Regions from separate parts of the Brevibacillus sp. AF8 genome, predicted to be linked through region 2. Evidence: riboswitches for the same ligand, from Rfam matches in the RefSeq annotation. Region 2 holds a riboswitch; each other region holds the start of a gene.
What was found. A riboswitch is a leader RNA that binds a small molecule or an ion and turns the genes downstream of it on or off. The one in region 2 is predicted to bind S-adenosylmethionine.
Positions count from the first base shown of each region.

Region 1: another riboswitch for S-adenosylmethionine. It lies ahead of KB186_RS21005 (MetQ/NlpA family ABC transporter substrate-binding protein); the one in region 2 lies ahead of KB186_RS07200 (homoserine dehydrogenase).
Region 3: another riboswitch for S-adenosylmethionine. It lies ahead of KB186_RS00540 (aminopeptidase P N-terminal domain-containing protein); the one in region 2 lies ahead of KB186_RS07200 (homoserine dehydrogenase).
Region 4: another riboswitch for S-adenosylmethionine. It lies ahead of KB186_RS19160 (methionine ABC transporter ATP-binding protein); the one in region 2 lies ahead of KB186_RS07200 (homoserine dehydrogenase).

Region 1 is NZ_JAGQDN010000018.1:90,019-94,230, forward strand. Features, by position in the region: gene KB186_RS20995 (Na-translocating system protein MpsC family protein) at 90-446, opposite strand; gene KB186_RS21000 (hypothetical protein) at 773-1,279, opposite strand; SAM riboswitch class I at 1,574-1,676, shown strand; gene KB186_RS21005 (MetQ/NlpA family ABC transporter substrate-binding protein) at 1,779-2,609, shown strand; gene KB186_RS21010 (methionine ABC transporter ATP-binding protein) at 2,652-3,689, shown strand; gene KB186_RS21015 (methionine ABC transporter permease) at 3,689-4,212, shown strand, end outside.
Region 2 is NZ_JAGQDN010000003.1:184,517-188,728, forward strand. Features, by position in the region: gene KB186_RS07195 (CapA family protein) at 1-770, shown strand, start outside; gene KB186_RS07200 (homoserine dehydrogenase) at 833-2,098, opposite strand; SAM riboswitch class I at 2,186-2,297, opposite strand; SAM riboswitch class I at 2,362-2,468, opposite strand; gene KB186_RS07205 (hypothetical protein) at 2,564-2,701, opposite strand; cobalamin riboswitch at 2,858-3,063, opposite strand; gene KB186_RS07210 (DinB family protein) at 3,089-3,652, opposite strand; gene KB186_RS07215 (cyclase family protein) at 3,670-4,212, opposite strand, start outside.
Region 3 is NZ_JAGQDN010000001.1:147,861-152,072, forward strand. Features, by position in the region: gene KB186_RS28220 (hypothetical protein) at 1-53, shown strand, start outside; gene KB186_RS00530 (MBL fold metallo-hydrolase) at 81-1,499, shown strand; gene KB186_RS00535 (sulfite exporter TauE/SafE family protein) at 1,530-2,318, shown strand; SAM riboswitch class I at 2,370-2,496, shown strand; gene KB186_RS00540 (aminopeptidase P N-terminal domain-containing protein) at 2,646-3,908, shown strand; gene KB186_RS00545 (helix-turn-helix domain-containing protein) at 4,066-4,212, shown strand, end outside.
Region 4 is NZ_JAGQDN010000015.1:127,569-131,780, reverse strand. Features, by position in the region: gene KB186_RS19170 (MetQ/NlpA family ABC transporter substrate-binding protein) at 1-197, opposite strand, end outside; gene KB186_RS19165 (methionine ABC transporter permease) at 258-923, opposite strand; gene KB186_RS19160 (methionine ABC transporter ATP-binding protein) at 924-1,937, opposite strand; SAM riboswitch class I at 2,038-2,154, opposite strand; gene KB186_RS19155 (Ger(x)C family spore germination protein) at 2,262-3,395, opposite strand; gene KB186_RS19150 (GerAB/ArcD/ProY family transporter) at 3,395-4,212, opposite strand, start outside.

The sequences.
Region 1 (4,212 bases), on a different contig from region 2:
TCGTAAACAAAGAGAAGTGACACCCGTTTTACGCAAAGTCTACGGTCTCCCCTTAAGATAGATCAAAAGAGAAAATCCGAACGATTGCGTCAGGTATTCAGTTCTGATTCAGCTAAAATAACATTCGTGATCGCCCACTGCGTAGGCGCATCATAGTCCCTCAGCACGGCTTCCAACGGCAACCCCATCTCTTCTTCCAGTCGTTCTCTCAGTTTCTTCTTATAAAGAAGGGACATGCGAAAATCGACTTCGAGCTTGAGGGCCGGCGCTTCTCCTTCCAACGCTTGTGAGCGCGGAGAGCGACGATGCTTGGCTTGGAACGTAATCATCTGGTTTTCAATCGTGACTCGGAGCAAAGTCGTTCCAAATCCGAACAACTCTTTTGCTATCTCATTATAGATGGCAGACAGCTTTTTTCTGGTTTCATTGGAGTCCACGAGAGTCATGTCATCACCTGCGATAGCTGGCATAGAGTTCATTCGCTCTCATTATACAAATGATTTCCCGATTCTTCAATAGAATATTCGTATTTAGATCAATTTCATATAATTGCGTGAATTGATCTACCGGGATTTACCGGACAGGGGACTATGCGATACCTTCTGCCCCTCCCCCCTTTCAGGGTGGGCAGTTCTCTCGTGGTCTGTCAGAAAATTAAATTTCAGATTTTTCTATCCCCACTTGGAGGCGAGTACAACGCCAAAAAAAACATCTCGATTCACCATAAACAGTGAACCGAGATGTTTTTTCGTTTTTGGTATTTTGTTATGTGTTACAGCTCATTCTGGTGTTGTGCTATTTTAACTGCAACTTTACCTTCCATGTTCTCATCTGACGAAAGCGAAACTGTATGCGAACCAGTTCCCCAAGGCGAGCTACTTATTTCAAATTTTTGATTACCATAAGGTGGTACTCTAAAGAACATTTTCTGACTACCGGATGAATCAGTAACGGACACTTTGATCTCGTAGGTTCCACTATTATATACCCACACTTTAACCCAACCATAGCCCTCTGGAATATTAAAATTTTTGGAATCCGTTTTGGCATTCTTAATTGGAACGTCGTCAATCGGTCTTTCAGATCCCATAGGTTCCAATAACTTCATAAAAGATTTTGCGGAAGTATCCGGATATTTAACCTGATTAACCTTAACGTGACTCTCCGGATATTTTTCTTTTACAACTGCATCATGTGATGATGCCATAGCACTAGATCCAATAGATAGACTGCTAAGTAAAAGAGCTGCTGCAATTGTACCTTTAACAGATCTTTTCATAATAATCCTCCATCACTAGTAATTTGGAATTATCTTCCTATTAAGTATATTACATGGCAATAAATGGAAAATCAATAATTAATATGGAAAATATTCAAAAAATGACAGACTCTCATCCCGCCCGATTGGTGGTTGTACAGGAGTAATGCGAAAGGAAGGTAGAATCACCACATTTTTCGCAAATATCACATTCATTTGAAAAAAACTTTGACATCCACGTTGGTGCAAGATATAATCCAACTATTCGAATAAGGATTAGCGATTTTATCTTTCGTTAAAATTTCATAGCACATTCTCTTATGAAGAGAGGTTGAGGGACTGGCCCTATGACACCTCGGCAACCTATCGCAAACGATATGGTGCCAAATCCAGCGGAATTTATTCCGACAGATAAGAGAGGTATTGTTGCAGTGTGTTTACATACTCGCAGTTTTCGCCTCTTCTGTCGGAAGAGGCTTTTTTCGTTTCCATCTTACATCCAGAGAAAAGGGGTATTTTCATGAAAAAGACTGGTCTACTGCTCACTACACTGCTGCTCGCTGCATCGCTCGTAACGGCTTGCGGTGGTAAACAAGAAGCTGCGCCTGCTAACGGTGGCACTGCTGCTGAACAAACCTCACTCAAGGTCGGCGTCACTGGCGGCCCGCACGAAGAGATTCTCAACAAAGTAAAAGAAGTCGCCAAAGGCAAAGGACTCGACGTCGAAGTCGTCGTTTTCAACGATTACGTACAGCCGAACCAAGCTCTCGATAAAGGAAATCTCGATGTAAACAGCTTCCAAACCATTCCGTTCTTGGCGAAGTTCAATCAGGATCACAAAACAAAGATCGTCGAGGTCGGAAAAACCGTGACGTATCCAATGGGTCTTTACTCCACCAAGCATAAAAAAGTCGAGGATATCCCGGCAGGCGGTGTTGTCGGCATTCAAAACGACCCGACCAACCGAGCACGCGCATTGCTGCTCTATCAGGCAGCTGGCTTGATTAAGCTCAAGGATGGCGTGGGTGACAACGCAACACCATTGGACATCGTGGAAAATCCGAAAAATTTGCAATTCAAAGAGCTGGAGGCTGCTTTCCTGGCACGCTCGCTGAATAACGTAGAGGTTGCTTCGATTAATACGAATTTCGCAATGGAAGCTGGCTACTCTCCGAAAAAAGACGCGATCTTCGCTGAGAAGGCTGACTCTCCGTACGTGAACATCTTGGCAGTCAACGAAACCAACAAAGACAACCCTGCCGTCAAAAAGCTGGTGGACATCTACCGCTCGGAAGAAGTGAAAAAATTCATCGACGAGCGTTTTGAAGGAGCTGTACTGCCGTCCTGGTAAGATCGACGCCAGGAACATCAAGAACAACAAGGAGAACTCGTTATGATACAGCTAACCGATATTCATAAGTCGTATCAAGTAGGAAACAAGCAGGTAAAAGCATTGAAGGGCGTATCCCTGCAGGTGGAAAAAGGGCAAATCTACGGGGTGATCGGCTTTAGCGGAGCGGGGAAAAGCACCCTGCTCCGTACCATCAACCTGTTGGAGAAGCCAACTAGCGGTTCTGTGATCGTCAATGGCCAGAACATGCTGACCCTCAAGGAAAAAGAGCTGCGGCAAGCTCGCAAAAAGATCGGGATTATTTTTCAACACTTCAACCTGCTCTCTTCCTATAATGTCTTTGACAATGTGGCGGAAATCTTGCGGATGAATCGCGTCCCCAAAGATGTCATTAAGCGCAAGGTAGAAGACCTTCTCGGCTTGGTTGGCTTGTCTGATAAAGCAAATGCTTATCCTTCTCAGCTATCCGGTGGACAAAAGCAACGGGTGGGCATCGCTCGTGCGCTTGCGACTGATCCGGAAATCCTGCTCTGCGACGAAGCGACTTCCGCTCTCGACCCGCAGACGACCGAATCGATTCTCGAGCTGTTGCTCGACATCAATCGAAAGTTTAACCTGACTATCGTGCTGATTACACATGAAATGCAGGTCATCAAAAAAATCTGCGACCAGGTAGCTATCATAGAAAACGGTGTCGTCATCGAGCAAGGCTCTGTTCTGGATGTGTTCAGCAATCCGCAAGAGCAAACGACCCGCAATTTTATCAAAACGGTTTTTGACGATCAGGTACCACAGGAGATTTTGTCCAAGATAAAAGAAACCGGACCCGTTTCCAAAATTGTTCGCGTTGCCTTTCGCGGAGATGCCGCTCTCGATCCAGTTCTAGGCACCTTGTCCGCACACTTTCCGATTAGCACCAATCTGTTGTACGGCTCGATTACGACCATTAAGGGAACGGCGCTCGGCATTTTGCTATTGCACATTTCTGGTGAAGACCAGCCCATTCAAGACGGCATTCGCTTCTTGCGGGAATCCGTCTACCGCGTAGATATTGTGTCACCAGAGGAGGTGCGGAGCTAATGGAGCGTCTGATTGAAATGATTCCGGTATTCGGGCAATCCCTGCAAGAGACTGTCATCATGGTCGGGTTTTCGTTGTTCATTGCGACATTGATCGGGATTCCGCTCGGGATTTTGTTGGTCATCACACAGGCGAATCACCTTTTCCCGAACAAGATCATCTATCACACCCTGAATACGCTCATCAACATTGTGCGTTCACTGCCTTTTATTATTCTTATGGTTGCGATCATTCCTTTTACGGAGTTGATCGTGGGCACCTCGATTGGGATTGAGGGAGCCATTGTGCCGCTCATCGTCTATACGACACCTTACATCTCACGCCTGATGGAAACGGCCCTGCATGACGTAGATCGCGGCGTGATCGAAGCGTACCAAGCGATGGGCGCATCCCGGACGCAGATTATTTTTCGCATCATGCTGCGTGAAGCACGACCTGGCATCGTCCTCTGCCTGACGATTGCGACCATCGGTTTGATCGGTGCCACTGCTATGGCGGGCGCAGTCGGTGCCGGTGGATTGGG
Region 2 (4,212 bases):
AATCATCGCCACTTGCTGTTCCTGCCATGAAAAACGCGGGGATTGATGTGGTGAATCTCGCCAATAACCACTCCATGGACCAAGGGGTTCCAGGATTGTTGGATACTTTTGACGCTTTGGACGAAAACCGGATTGAATACGTCGGCGCCGGTAAAGATGCCAGCCGTGCCTATTCACCTGTATTCATAGAAAAGAACGGCATCAAGATCGCGATTCTCGGCTTCAGCAGGGTCATTCCCGAAACGAGCTGGTTTGCAGGAGATTCCCAGCCAGGTATGGCCGCTTCCTATGATCCTACACTGGCAGTGAAAGCGATCCAGGATGCGAACAGCCAAGCTGATCTCGTCGTGGTGATTGCACACTGGGGCAAGGAACGCTCCGACTATCCTGTCGATCATCAAAAAGAGCTGTCCCGTGCCTACATCGATGCTGGTGCAGATTTGATTGTCGGCGGTCATCCCCACGTACTTCAAGGCTTTGAACGATACAACGACAAATGGATTGCGTACAGTCTTGGCAATTTCATTTTTACACGGTCAAACGAACCCAAGACTTGGGAAACGATGGTCCTGCAAGCAAGCTGTACGAAAAGCGGCGATTGTGAACTGACGATGCTTCCGTTTCACGCAGAATTGGGACAAGCCGTACCCATGAATGAAAGCAATGGCGCTGCCCTGCTAAAACGCATCGAATCCATTTCTGAGAGTGTCGACATTCAAAGTGACGGGCGTGTGCAGCCACGTGCTAAAGCAGTGGAGACTGCCCCCTGACAAAAGAAGCCGTGTTTCCAGATACCTAGAAATACGGCTTTTCTTCATATGATTCCTCTTCCTTACGCAGATTCAAGAACAGGGAAGCAGCGCACTTCTAAGCCAAAATCATTTTTCAACAAAGACTCATGCTCTTCACTGATTCCTGTCACGATCAAGCCTGCGCGCAAGACGCCACCCAAATCGAATTGGACTTTTAGCTTATGTACGTTCACTCCTGCCTGCTGAAGGAAATGCAAGACTCGGTCTGGCGTCGCAGTATGACATGAGCCCTCAAGATAACACAGGACGTGTTCTGCCGAGTCCGATGTAGCTCCAGCTTTGTCAGCCGTTTTTTCTTTCCAGGTAGGATGCGGCGTGAATGGCTGTGTCAATAAATAGGCCAAATCCTCCACGACTGCACTTGCTGTAGGAAGCTCTCCCGCCCCTCTTCCTGTAAACAGCAAGTCTCCCACGATGTTGCCGGATAGCTGGACAGCATTAAATGCGTCGTGGATTTGCGCCAACGGATGGCTCAGCGGAAGCATGGTTGGTTCAACAGATAGGCGAATTCCTTTCTCAGCTTGATAGGCCTGTGCGATCAGCTTGATCCGATACCCCAGCTCGCTTGCAATCCGAATGTGACCTGCTGACAAATCTGCAATTCCTTTACGAACAACATCCGCTAAAGGCAGCGATTCTCCGTAAACAAGCTGTGCCAAGATATACAATTTGTACATAGCATCGAAGCCTTCTACATCCGAACGAGGGTCTGCTTCCGCATAGCCCAGCTCCTGCGCTTGCTTGAGCACCTCCTGATATGAGAGCTGCTCTGCTTCCATTTTCGTCAAGATGAAGTTCGTTGTTCCGTTGAGAATACCGCGAACACCTTGGATATCATTCGTGCGAAGGAACTGCCTCAGCACACTCAAGATCGGGATGCCCCCTGCCACACTCGCTTCATAGGCAAGATGCACTTGATGCTGATTTGCCAAATCGACTAGCTCTGTTCCTTTTTTCGCCAGGAGCTCTTTGTTGGCAGTTACCACATGGCAGCCCTTTTTGATCAAAGCACGAACGTAGTCATAGGTAGGTTCTACACCACCCATGACCTCCACCACGATATCCACATCGCTTCTCAATACATCCTCAAAATCTGTTGTCAATAAAGCCGGGTCGACATGAACCGCCCGCTCTTTTTCCGAGTCACGCACCAATGCCTTGACGATTTCAATTCGTTTACCCAGACGAGTAGCCAGCTTCTCCTGTTGCGAGCGAATCGTTTTGATTACGCCTCCACCCACTGTCCCCAATCCCAATAATCCTACGCGTACCACTTCTGCACTCATTCTAACCACCCCATACCCCGAATTTTGGATAAAAAGAAAAAGCCATCTTCGATAAGAAGAAGGCTTGTAAGTAGCTAATGCTCCCCCTCCTTATCTCCCAGGACGTATATGTCCTGCAGGAATTGGCACCTTGTCACAAAATATGCGTGACGGTTGCCGGGCTTCATCGGGCCAGTCCCTCCACCTCTCTGGATAAAGAAAATATGAAATTAAAAAACCTTCTTCGCTAAGAAGAAGGTTCATCTACCAATGGAGTAACCCGCTTCTTATCTTTCGAGACGAAACGTCTCGCAGGAATTGGCACCTTGTCGCTATATGCAACGGTTGCCGGGCTTCATCGGGCCAGACCCTCCACCTCTCTGGATAAGAACCATTTATGCTGTTGAGCTTTATTCTAAGAAATTCCAAGGCAAGCGTCAACAAAATTCTTTCTTTTCTGATTGCAAGCTGATTTTGGCAAAGCTTTCAGTTGTAGGTGAACAGGCTTTCTACCTCTTCCATACTGCAGCAAGTGCAATGAAACACGCCCTCGTGGCAGTCCTCAGGCAGCTCCTTTTCCTCAACATATCCGCACCATTGGCAAATAAAAACTTGAATCATCATACGCCCTCCTCTTCTTTTATCCTGCCCAAAATAAAAAAAGCATTTTCCGCTCGACCGTGACGATCGTTAGAAAATGCCAGAAAAGGAGGGACGTACTTGTCCACTCGCTGTTTTTCGCAAGCCATCTCTAACACCTCCCTATCTCCCGTAGGTCTATCAGTGTTGTCGAAACAGGCAGGTCTCCTGACTATGGGTTCATCGTCTAGCGTCGCCTTCCCCGTCTATTTGGATAGACCAGTGGCTTGTTGGACGCTGACTCCCCTCTTACAGTGGCGGGACCGTGTCGGATTTGCACCGAGCTTCCCTATTATCCTTGGGGCGAATTGGTAACGCCCTAAGGAACCTGTTTCCACCTATGAAATTGTCTTTTCTTGCTACTCTCCTCAGTTATTTTTCCGTGTATTGCGAACCTTGTTCGTGGGCCAGTTGCCATTCCTTCCCCAAATACCGCTCTTTCAAAATGGTAGTGTGGTGAGCTTCATGTCCAGCAATCACGTAGGCCAATGTCTTTGCAGATAGTTTGTTTCCGTTGGCAAGTCCTGTACGCGTCCATGCTTCCGGAGAGATTCCGCGGACCTGCGCGATGGTGGAAGCACGAACAGCCTTGTACTCTTCCAATAAATCTGAGAGGTCTCTTAGTTGAAAGCCCCCGTGTTCAACAAAAGCATTCTCATCAAAACCGACGAGGGGTGTCTGATCTCCTCTCGCAATTCTCAACAAGCGATAGCTCATGATGCGTTCTGTATCGATGAGATGACCCAAAACCTCTTTTACCGTCCATTTGCCTGGTGCATACCGATAATCAATTTGCTCGGGCGCAAGTGAGGAAAATAATGCGACTTGCCTCTCTCCTTGTTGTGTGAGGATCGTTTGCAGCTCCCCCTCCGGTACAAGTCCAATATAATAGTCAAAATAAGCAGCGTATTCATCCCGCTCTGGTCGTCTGAGCATACGTTTCCCACTCCTCGTCATTCAGTTTCGATAGACAAATTGCTATGTAAACCTTCAAACAATAGGACCCTTGCCGGGGCTGCATCGGTGCCAATCAGCTTGAGTGGGGCAGCTACCAGAAAGTACTCGCCTGGTGGGACCTCTGCTAGCCGCAAGCCTTCTATGACAATGACTCCCGCTGCAAACAGCTTTTTATGTGTGGGGTGACCCTCCTGGCTACGTTCGATTCCAAGTGCATCAGTGCCAATGCCCCGCACCCCCAGCTCACTTACATATTCTGCACCTTCCTCTGACAGAAAGATGAATTCAAAAGAGAACGCCTCTTCAAAAGAGTTTTTCGTTTTAAACAGGACAAAATCTCCTCGCGCAAGATCGAATCTCTCCAAGTCAGCGCGTGTGATCCTGTCTTCTACCGCTGTGAGATCGAGAACCTTGCAATTGCCAACTAGCTTCTCCAAGGAAATACTCTCAAATGTATCGCCAGCATTCACCATGTGCAGGGGAGCATCCACATGGGTACCCGTGTGAAGGTCCATATCGATTCTCGATTCGGTTACATA
Region 3 (4,212 bases), on a different contig from region 2:
AATCTGTTTCCGTGGCGCTTCTCGAAGTTCTCGTGGGAAAATTAAACGAATAAGAGATGTTGTAAAGGGAGGAATGAACCATGTTATTGCGTTACTTTTTTGATGAGAAATTGGCCCATGCATCTTATCTGGTTGGCTGCCAAAAAACCGGGGAGGCGATTGTGATCGATCCTGCCCGTAATCTGGCTCCTTATTTTCAAGTCGCCAAAGAAGAGGGAGTTACCATTGTAGCCGCCACGGAAACCCACATACACGCTGATTTTGTATCTGGTGCCAGGGAATTGGGGGCAGTTCACCAAGCGAAGCTGTTTTTATCCAATGAGGGCGATGAAGACTGGAAATATCAATACTTGGAGGGTTTGAACCATCAGCTTGTCCACGATGGAGATCGTTTTTTTATCGGAAACTTGCTATTTGAAGTTATGCATACGCCTGGCCATACGCCTGAGAGCATCTCCTTCCTTTTGACTGACCATGGAGGGAATGCAGATCGCCCCATCGGGATCTTCACGGGAGATTTCGTCTTTGTCGGCGATATCGGCAGACCGGATTTGCTCGAAAAAGCGGCGGGAATGAAGGGTACGTCCGAGTCAGGTGCACGAGACATGTTCCAGTCCCTCCAAAAATTCAAGCAACTGCCGGATTATATGCAGGTATGGCCAGCTCATGGCGCAGGAAGTGCTTGCGGGAAAGCACTGGGGGCCGTGCCGTCTTCTACCGTCGGCTACGAAAAACTCTTTAACTGGGCGATGTCACACTCTAGTGAAGAGGAATTCGTTCAGGCACTCCTTGATGGACAACCAGAGCCGCCAACGTATTTTGCAGTGATGAAGCGCGTGAATAAGGAAGGCCCTGCTTTGCTCAAGGAACTCCCCGTTGTTCAAGAGTTCAACTCGCTTGAAGCGGTCAAGGAATCGGTGGAAAACGGACAGCTGATCGATACGCGTCCTTTTCAGAAATTTGCGAAGGGGCATCTGGCGGGAACTCTTCACATTCCTTTTAACAAGTCATTTGCCAACTGGGCGGGCTGGATTGTCGATTACAATCGCCCGGTTCACATTCTGGCCAACCCAGATGAGCTGGACGAGATTTTGCAAGCCCTGCATTCCGTAGGGATTGATCATGTCACAGGATATATCGACTGCGGCAAGTTAATAGAAAGGGAAGCGTCTTCGCTCGAGACAATCGAGGAGGTAACACCGCTGGAGATTGCAGATCGCGTGGAAAAAGGAGAGGTTCACGTAGTAGATGTTCGTAATTTGGCTGAGTGGAAGGAAGGACACATTCCGGATGCACAGCACATCATGCTCGGTACACTCGCCGTGCGGCTGGTTGAGATTCCTCGCGAGAAGCCACTTCTTGTACAGTGCCGTTCCGGTGCCCGATCCGCTATTGGCGCCAGCATTCTGAAAGCAAACGGATTCAAAGAAGTGATGAATTTGAGCGGCGGAATATTGAAATGGCAACGAGACGGCTTGGCAGTCGTAGAACTAGGATAAAACGAAGCGAGGAGTTGCAAGGGTGAGCCTATGACTATCGACCTCGTAATCACACTGTTTGTTATCGGTTTCGCGGGATCATTTATCTCTGGTCTCGTCGGGATCGGGGGCTCCATCATCAAGTATCCGATGCTTCTGTACATTCCGCCCGCCCTTGGATTCGTTGCTTACACAGCTCACCAAGTATCCGGAATAAGTGCCGTCCAAGTATTTTTTGCCACCCTGGCTGCTGTTTGGACTCTACGCAAAGATCAGCTTATCCATTACCAGCTCGTTGTGTACATGGGAAGTGCCATTATTGTAGGGAGCTTGCTTGGAGGATATGGAGGAAAATATCTTTCAGCAGATGCCATCAATATCGTCTACGCCATTCTGGCCACCATTGCTGTAATCTTGATGTTCCTGCCAAAAAAGCGAATGGACGAACGTGAACAGACGACCGAGATGATCTTTCATAAGCCAACAGCTGTATTATCCGCTTTGATTGTCGGAGGTGCCTCTGGAATTGTAGGGGCAGCTGGCGCTTTTATTTTGGTTCCCATCATGTTGATCATCCTTAGGATACCGATAAGAGTTGCGATTGCTTCCTCTCTTGCCATCACCTTCCTTTCTTCCATTGGATCGACCATAGGAAAATGGATGGCAGGGGATATATTGTTTTGGCCATCCGTGATCATGGTATTCGCCAGCATCTTGGCAGCGCCGCTCGGTACAAAGGTCAGCAAACGTTTGGACACCCGGATTCTCCAAACCATTCTAGCCTTGTTGATCCTAGCCACGACAATTAAGATTTGGGCCGACATTCTTGCATTTCCATAAATAATAAAGAAAAATAAAAGAATGTTCTATGAAATTACATTTCATAGAACATTCTTATCGAGAGTGGTGGAGGGACTGGCCCGATGAAACCCGGCAACCTTCGTAATCTACGGTGACAAGGAGCAGTTTGCATAAAGCAACTGCTCTTTGTTGAAACTCGTTTCCCAATTGATGAAAGTATCCTAAAATAAAGAAGAAAGGAGGATACTTTCAAACTGAAATCGGCAGAAAATTATCAGACTATACTGAACTTGAAGCGATCAAGAACGCTTTTCACAATCGATATCAATCCGTGAAGAAACTCACGAACGAAGGGGTATCAAACATATGACAAACACCATACATTCAATAGAATTCATCAAGCGCCGTCAAAAACTCGCGGAAAAAATGCCAGACCACAGCGCACTTGTCCTCTTTTCAGGGGTTGTCAAGACACGCAGCAATGACGATAAATATCTGTTTTCACCAAACCGCAACTTCTATTATCTAACGGGCATTTCGCGCAGCAACCTCATTCTCATGATCACAAAACGCGCTGGCATCGTAAACGAAACGCTATTTCTTCAGCGCCCAAATGAGCTGGAAGCGAAATGGACAGGGGCGGTCTTATCCGATCAAGAGGCGAAGGAGCAATCTGGTATTGAACACTTCGACTATCTCGATGAGTGGCTGGAGTCATTTGGAGTCTTTGTGAGGCGCTGCGAAGGCAAGTCCTCACTCTATCTTGACTTGTATCGCTATCAGTGGAGCGACGAGCTGACCCCTGCAGACAATTTTGCCGAAGACGCGCAGAAGAAATACCGGACCCTTCAAATTCACGATGCGGGCCCATGGCTGAAAGAACTGCGTATGTTGAAGAGTTCGGCCGAAATCGAAGAGATCAGACGTGCGATTACGATCACGGATGAAGCAATCCGGCGCATGTGGTCGTATGCACGTCCTGGAATCATGGAATATGAACTAGAGGCGCACTATGATTTCACGTTGAAGTCGCACGGTGTTCGCGAGCTTCCTTATTTACCCATTATTGCTAGTGGCGTCAATGCTACTATCTTGCACTATGAAGCGAATAATCAGCGTGCGGTAGATGGTGACTTGGTCCTCCTCGACCTCGGTGCAGCATCGAATTACTATGCGGCTGATATTTCGCGAACGTTTCCCGTAAATGGTCGCTTTACTGAACGACAGAAAGCGATCTATCAACTCGTGCTCGAAGCAGAAATCAAGACCATCGAAGCAGTGAAGCCTGGTGTCACACTTTCAGAACTCAATGATGTTACGAAACAGGTCCTGACAGATGGTCTGCTACGTCTCGGTCTCATCCAAGACAGCAGTGAGCTCTCCAAATACTACTATCATTCCGTGTCACATCACCTTGGACTGGATACGCACGATTTCTCAGATTACAATGTTGGCTTGCAGCCTGGTATGGTGATCACGATTGAACCAGGTCTGTACATAGAGGAAGAAGCCATTGGGATTCGGATTGAAGATAATGTGTTGGTAACAGCAGAGGGCTGCGAGATACTCTCGTCACAGATCCCGAAGGAAATCGAGGAAGTGGAAATGTTGATTGGGAAAAAGGAATAGCGAAAGCTTAGTGTAACCATAACAAGCTCTGTTATGGTTACTTGCATGTGAACATCTCCTTACAAAAACTAGTAAAACGACAAAGAAATGTCTAATACATCTTCCAAAAAAAACCATTTGATTGTAAAATAAAGTAAAACTAAAAGGGTGATCCAATATGGGGGGACTGCTAGGGACATTGCACCAGTCGCTGCGGTCAGAAATCGAACAACATCGGCGAGCGCGCGGTTATACATTAAGCAAACTAGGGGATTTAACTGGTATTAATCCGGGGACATTGAGCGAGATTCTAAATGGGAATCCA
Region 4 (4,212 bases), on a different contig from region 2:
TCTTTCAGTTTTGGTTGAATAAATTTCAAGATTGCTGCATGTGGAACGGGAGAAGCGCCTACCTTCAATGTTACTTCCTTTTGTCCGCCTTGTGCGCCGCCTTCAGCTGGAGCAGGTGCTGTTTCCGTTTTGCCTCCGCAAGCTGCCAAAGAAAATGCCAATACAGTAGAAAGTACAGATACGACTAGCTTTTTCATGAATGATTTCCCCCTTGCATGTATTTCATCTTATTTTTTGAAAATCTATATGGAAAGATCCTATTTGCGGCTGAATTTCAGAACCAGACGGTCCCCCAGCGATTGTAAGATCTGTACCATCACCAGCAAAATAACAACAGTCACAATCATGACATCGGTTTGGAAACGCTGATAACCGTATCGGATCGCCAAGTCACCCAAACCACCGCCGCCAATTACCCCAGACATTGCCGTGTAGGAGACCAGTGTTACCGTCGTGATCGTAATACCTGCGATCAGACCTGACCTAGACTCTGGCAAAAGGACATTCCAGACGATCTGCCAATTGGAAGCACCCATAGATTGTGCGGCCTCGATCACGCCTTTATCAATCTCACGCAGAGAGGTTTCCACCAAACGTGCGAAAAATGGAGCGGCCCCAAACACGAGCGGCGGAATGGCACCCAGTACACCGAGTGAGGTTCCTACGAGCATTTTCGTCACAGGAATCAGCAAGATCATCAAAATGATAAATGGTACCGAGCGCAATACGTTGACAACGAATGATGCGATCGTATAAAAAGTGCGGTTTTGCAAAAGCTGTCCGCGAGAAGTCAAAAACAGAATGATGCCCAACGGCAAACCAATCAGGACGGTAAACAGGGTGGAAAAGCCAAGCATCGTGAGCGTGTCCATCGTACCTTCGCCGATTTCAGCCCAATCCACATTTTCGAATGTCCAGTCCATTTATATCACCTCTACTTCCAAGCCACGTTGGCGCAGCGTCTCGATGGTCTTTTGATTCTGTGCGACATCGCCTTCCAGCTCGATCACCAACTGACCATACGGCGTATCTTTCATGCGGGAGATTGTTCCCTGCAAAATACTGAACACTGTACCGGTCTCTTGCATCGTTTGGAACAGGATCGGCTGGTACGTTTTTTCTCCGAGGAAGGTGACACGAGCAATCGTGCGGTTCCCCGAGGCTTTTTCGTGCTCGACTGCTTCGCGCAGCTCTGTAGAATCTGCTACTTGTTCCACGAATTCTTGTGTCGTTGGATGCTTCGGACGAAGGAATACATCCAGTACGTTACCCGACTCGACGATCTTTCCTCCATCAATCACGCCGACACGATCACAAATAGAGCGAATGACGTGCATCTCGTGAGTAATCAACACTATGGTCAAGCCCAGCTTGCGGTTAATGTCCAAGAGCAGTCCCAGAATGGAGTTCGTCGTCTGCGGATCGAGAGCCGATGTAGCTTCGTCGCAGAGCAGCACTTTTGGATCATTCGCGAGCGCACGGGCGATCCCGACACGTTGCTTCTGTCCGCCAGACAGCTGGGACGGATATTTGTCCTTATGTGCCTCCAAGCCCACCAGCTTCAGCAGTTCGTTTACTTTCTTATCAATCTCTGCCTTTGGACGCTTTGCCAGCTTGAGCGGAAAAGCGACATTTTCGCCGACTGTCGAAGAAGACAGCAAGTTGAAGTGCTGAAAAATCATGCCGATTGAGCGGCGCTTTTCTTGCAGCTTCCCTTCATCCAGCTTTGTCAAATCGACGCCGTCCACAATAACTTCCCCTGAAGTTGGGCGCTCTAGCAAATTGATGCATCGGATCAATGTACTTTTCCCGGCACCCGAATGTCCAATGATCCCGTAAATTTCGCCTTGCTCTATGGAAAGGTCGATCCCCGTTAACGCTGGGATGGTTTTACCTTGAACTTGATAGCTTTTATGCAAATGACGCAGTTGGATCAACGCATCCACCTCCCGACCATAATCTTGATAAAAATATGAAAACCCCTTTTTCATAAACGAAAAAGGGGCTGCAACGCAATGTATACGTTCGCATCCACCCTTCTCATCTACACAAGATCCAAACAATCCTGTAGGAATTGGCACCGCGACGTTCATTCGAAAATGAACCGGCTGCCGGGCTTCATAGGGCCTGTCCCTCCGCCTCTCTTGATAAGAAAGATATCTACGTATATTATGTTCGTTTTTTCTATTTCTTGATGATACAAAACGGATTATATCCTTTTTGAAAATATCACGTCAATAGTAATAGCAGGAAAAAGTTTTTTAATCCATGACGCCGTTGCGTATTATGGTCGACTTTACGTGAAAGTGAAATGTCGCATCTTTGAACATCTTTCTCCATTCGGCCTGCGTCATATTTGCCTTCCCTCTTCTATTTGAACGATACACGATCCCGAACCCAGCTGGATCGACATTGAGGTCCTGCAATTTGTGGACTACTTTCTGCAGTTCTTTTCCGAGCTCTTCTTCCAGTGCATGTTCCATGATTTTCATCAACCTTGCATTCTCTAGCTTCAGCGGGAGGGTTAATTCCAAAATCCGCGCATTTAATCGGATGTAAATATCAAAGATCGGGGGAGATACTTGGGTCAGCTCGATTTTTGAATGGCTGGAAATCGTATCAAAGACAAGCTGCACACGATCATTTTTACTTCCGTGATTCTTGTGCACCTCGCCAAAAATATGAGCAGGGACAGAAGTATCGTAGCTCCCAATCCTGAATTTCCCATGCATGAGCTTGATTAAAAAGGCTTCCTTTGGTGTGATCCACCCTACATAACGGTCCCCTTGAAATAATGCGATACCCTTGATTTGCAGCTCATTTCCCTTTTTTGCAATAAACGGCATGATCGGGTCGATTCCTTTGTCATAATAAGCTCGAAAAAACTCATGCATGGTGGAAGACGGAATTTTTTCCCCTTCAATATTTTGCTCAATCATACGGTATAGATAGATTCCGATATTCCCTGCTTCAGAATAGGGATACGTTAACATATCATATGTTTCGCCTTCGAATAGGCAAAGATAAACCCTGCTGGAAATAGAGGAATCCCGATACAACGTGTCAATGATACTGCCAAGTCCACGTTTCGCCAATTTTTCACTGTAGAGTGCGACACGAATTTGCCCACCCAATACTCTTTTATCTGATTGTAAATTGATCCGATCCCGAATTCCCTTGCTGGTTTCACCGGTGGCTGAAAAAACTTGTATCTTTTCTTTCGCCTCCGGATTAATGGAGGGCATGATTGCTGTCCCCCGAATGTTTCCATCCTTTAACAGATCATAGCCGACAGACGTGGCAAGTCCTGTCTCATCAAAAATTTGCCGATCTGAACAGCCTGCCAGAACAAGGACACATGAACACCACAAGGCAAAAAGACGCTTGGGCAGCATCAGGCACTCTCTCCTTTGCTGGTTGGTTTCGCCCTTTGCTTTCGTTGCTTCAGCCAGACCATCAGATACAAAAAATAGGGGTACACGTATATAATGTACAGGGTTATATGCGAGTAAATATTCGTGATCCGACTCATCTCCTGCCTGGAAAGCAGCGACAAGGAGGCTACATAAATCACGGGTATAATCCAATACAATGAATGACGTAGATTGAATCCGAACAAGCGCTTGAGACCTCGGGCAGAAGCCCACAAATACAGCATGATATTCGGCAAGATCACGAGAAGCCATAACGAAATGACAACCAGCTCAAACCTTTCCAGAATAGGGAGGTACACCATCTTTTGCATATTGAGTGTCGCCCAGATCGTTCTCATGAGCTGACCCTGACTAAAAAAGACCAGCGCCACAATCATGACTAGCAAATAGATCAGATACGTCACCAGCACCCCCAACTGTACACTTTTTGGTACCCTCTCTTTATTTTGTACATATGGATAGGCAACGTAGAGGATCTCAAAGCCGGCACTGGTCAAAGACATGGCAATCATTCCATTGAAAAGGTTCTCCAGGCTGGTGTCCATGACGGGAAACAAATATTCCCACCTGGCAAATTTCAAGGGGAAATATAACTCAAATATCATCCATATCGTGACCATAAAGGAGAACAATGCATAGCCTGCGATGACTCTTATCCCCCCTACGACTGTGTAAAACGCTAGAAACAGGATGATTCCTGACAGAACCCACGTAGGTAAATTCGGAAACATCCAGGTTTGGACAACTTCAATGTAGGTGCGTAAAATGACTCCAGCCG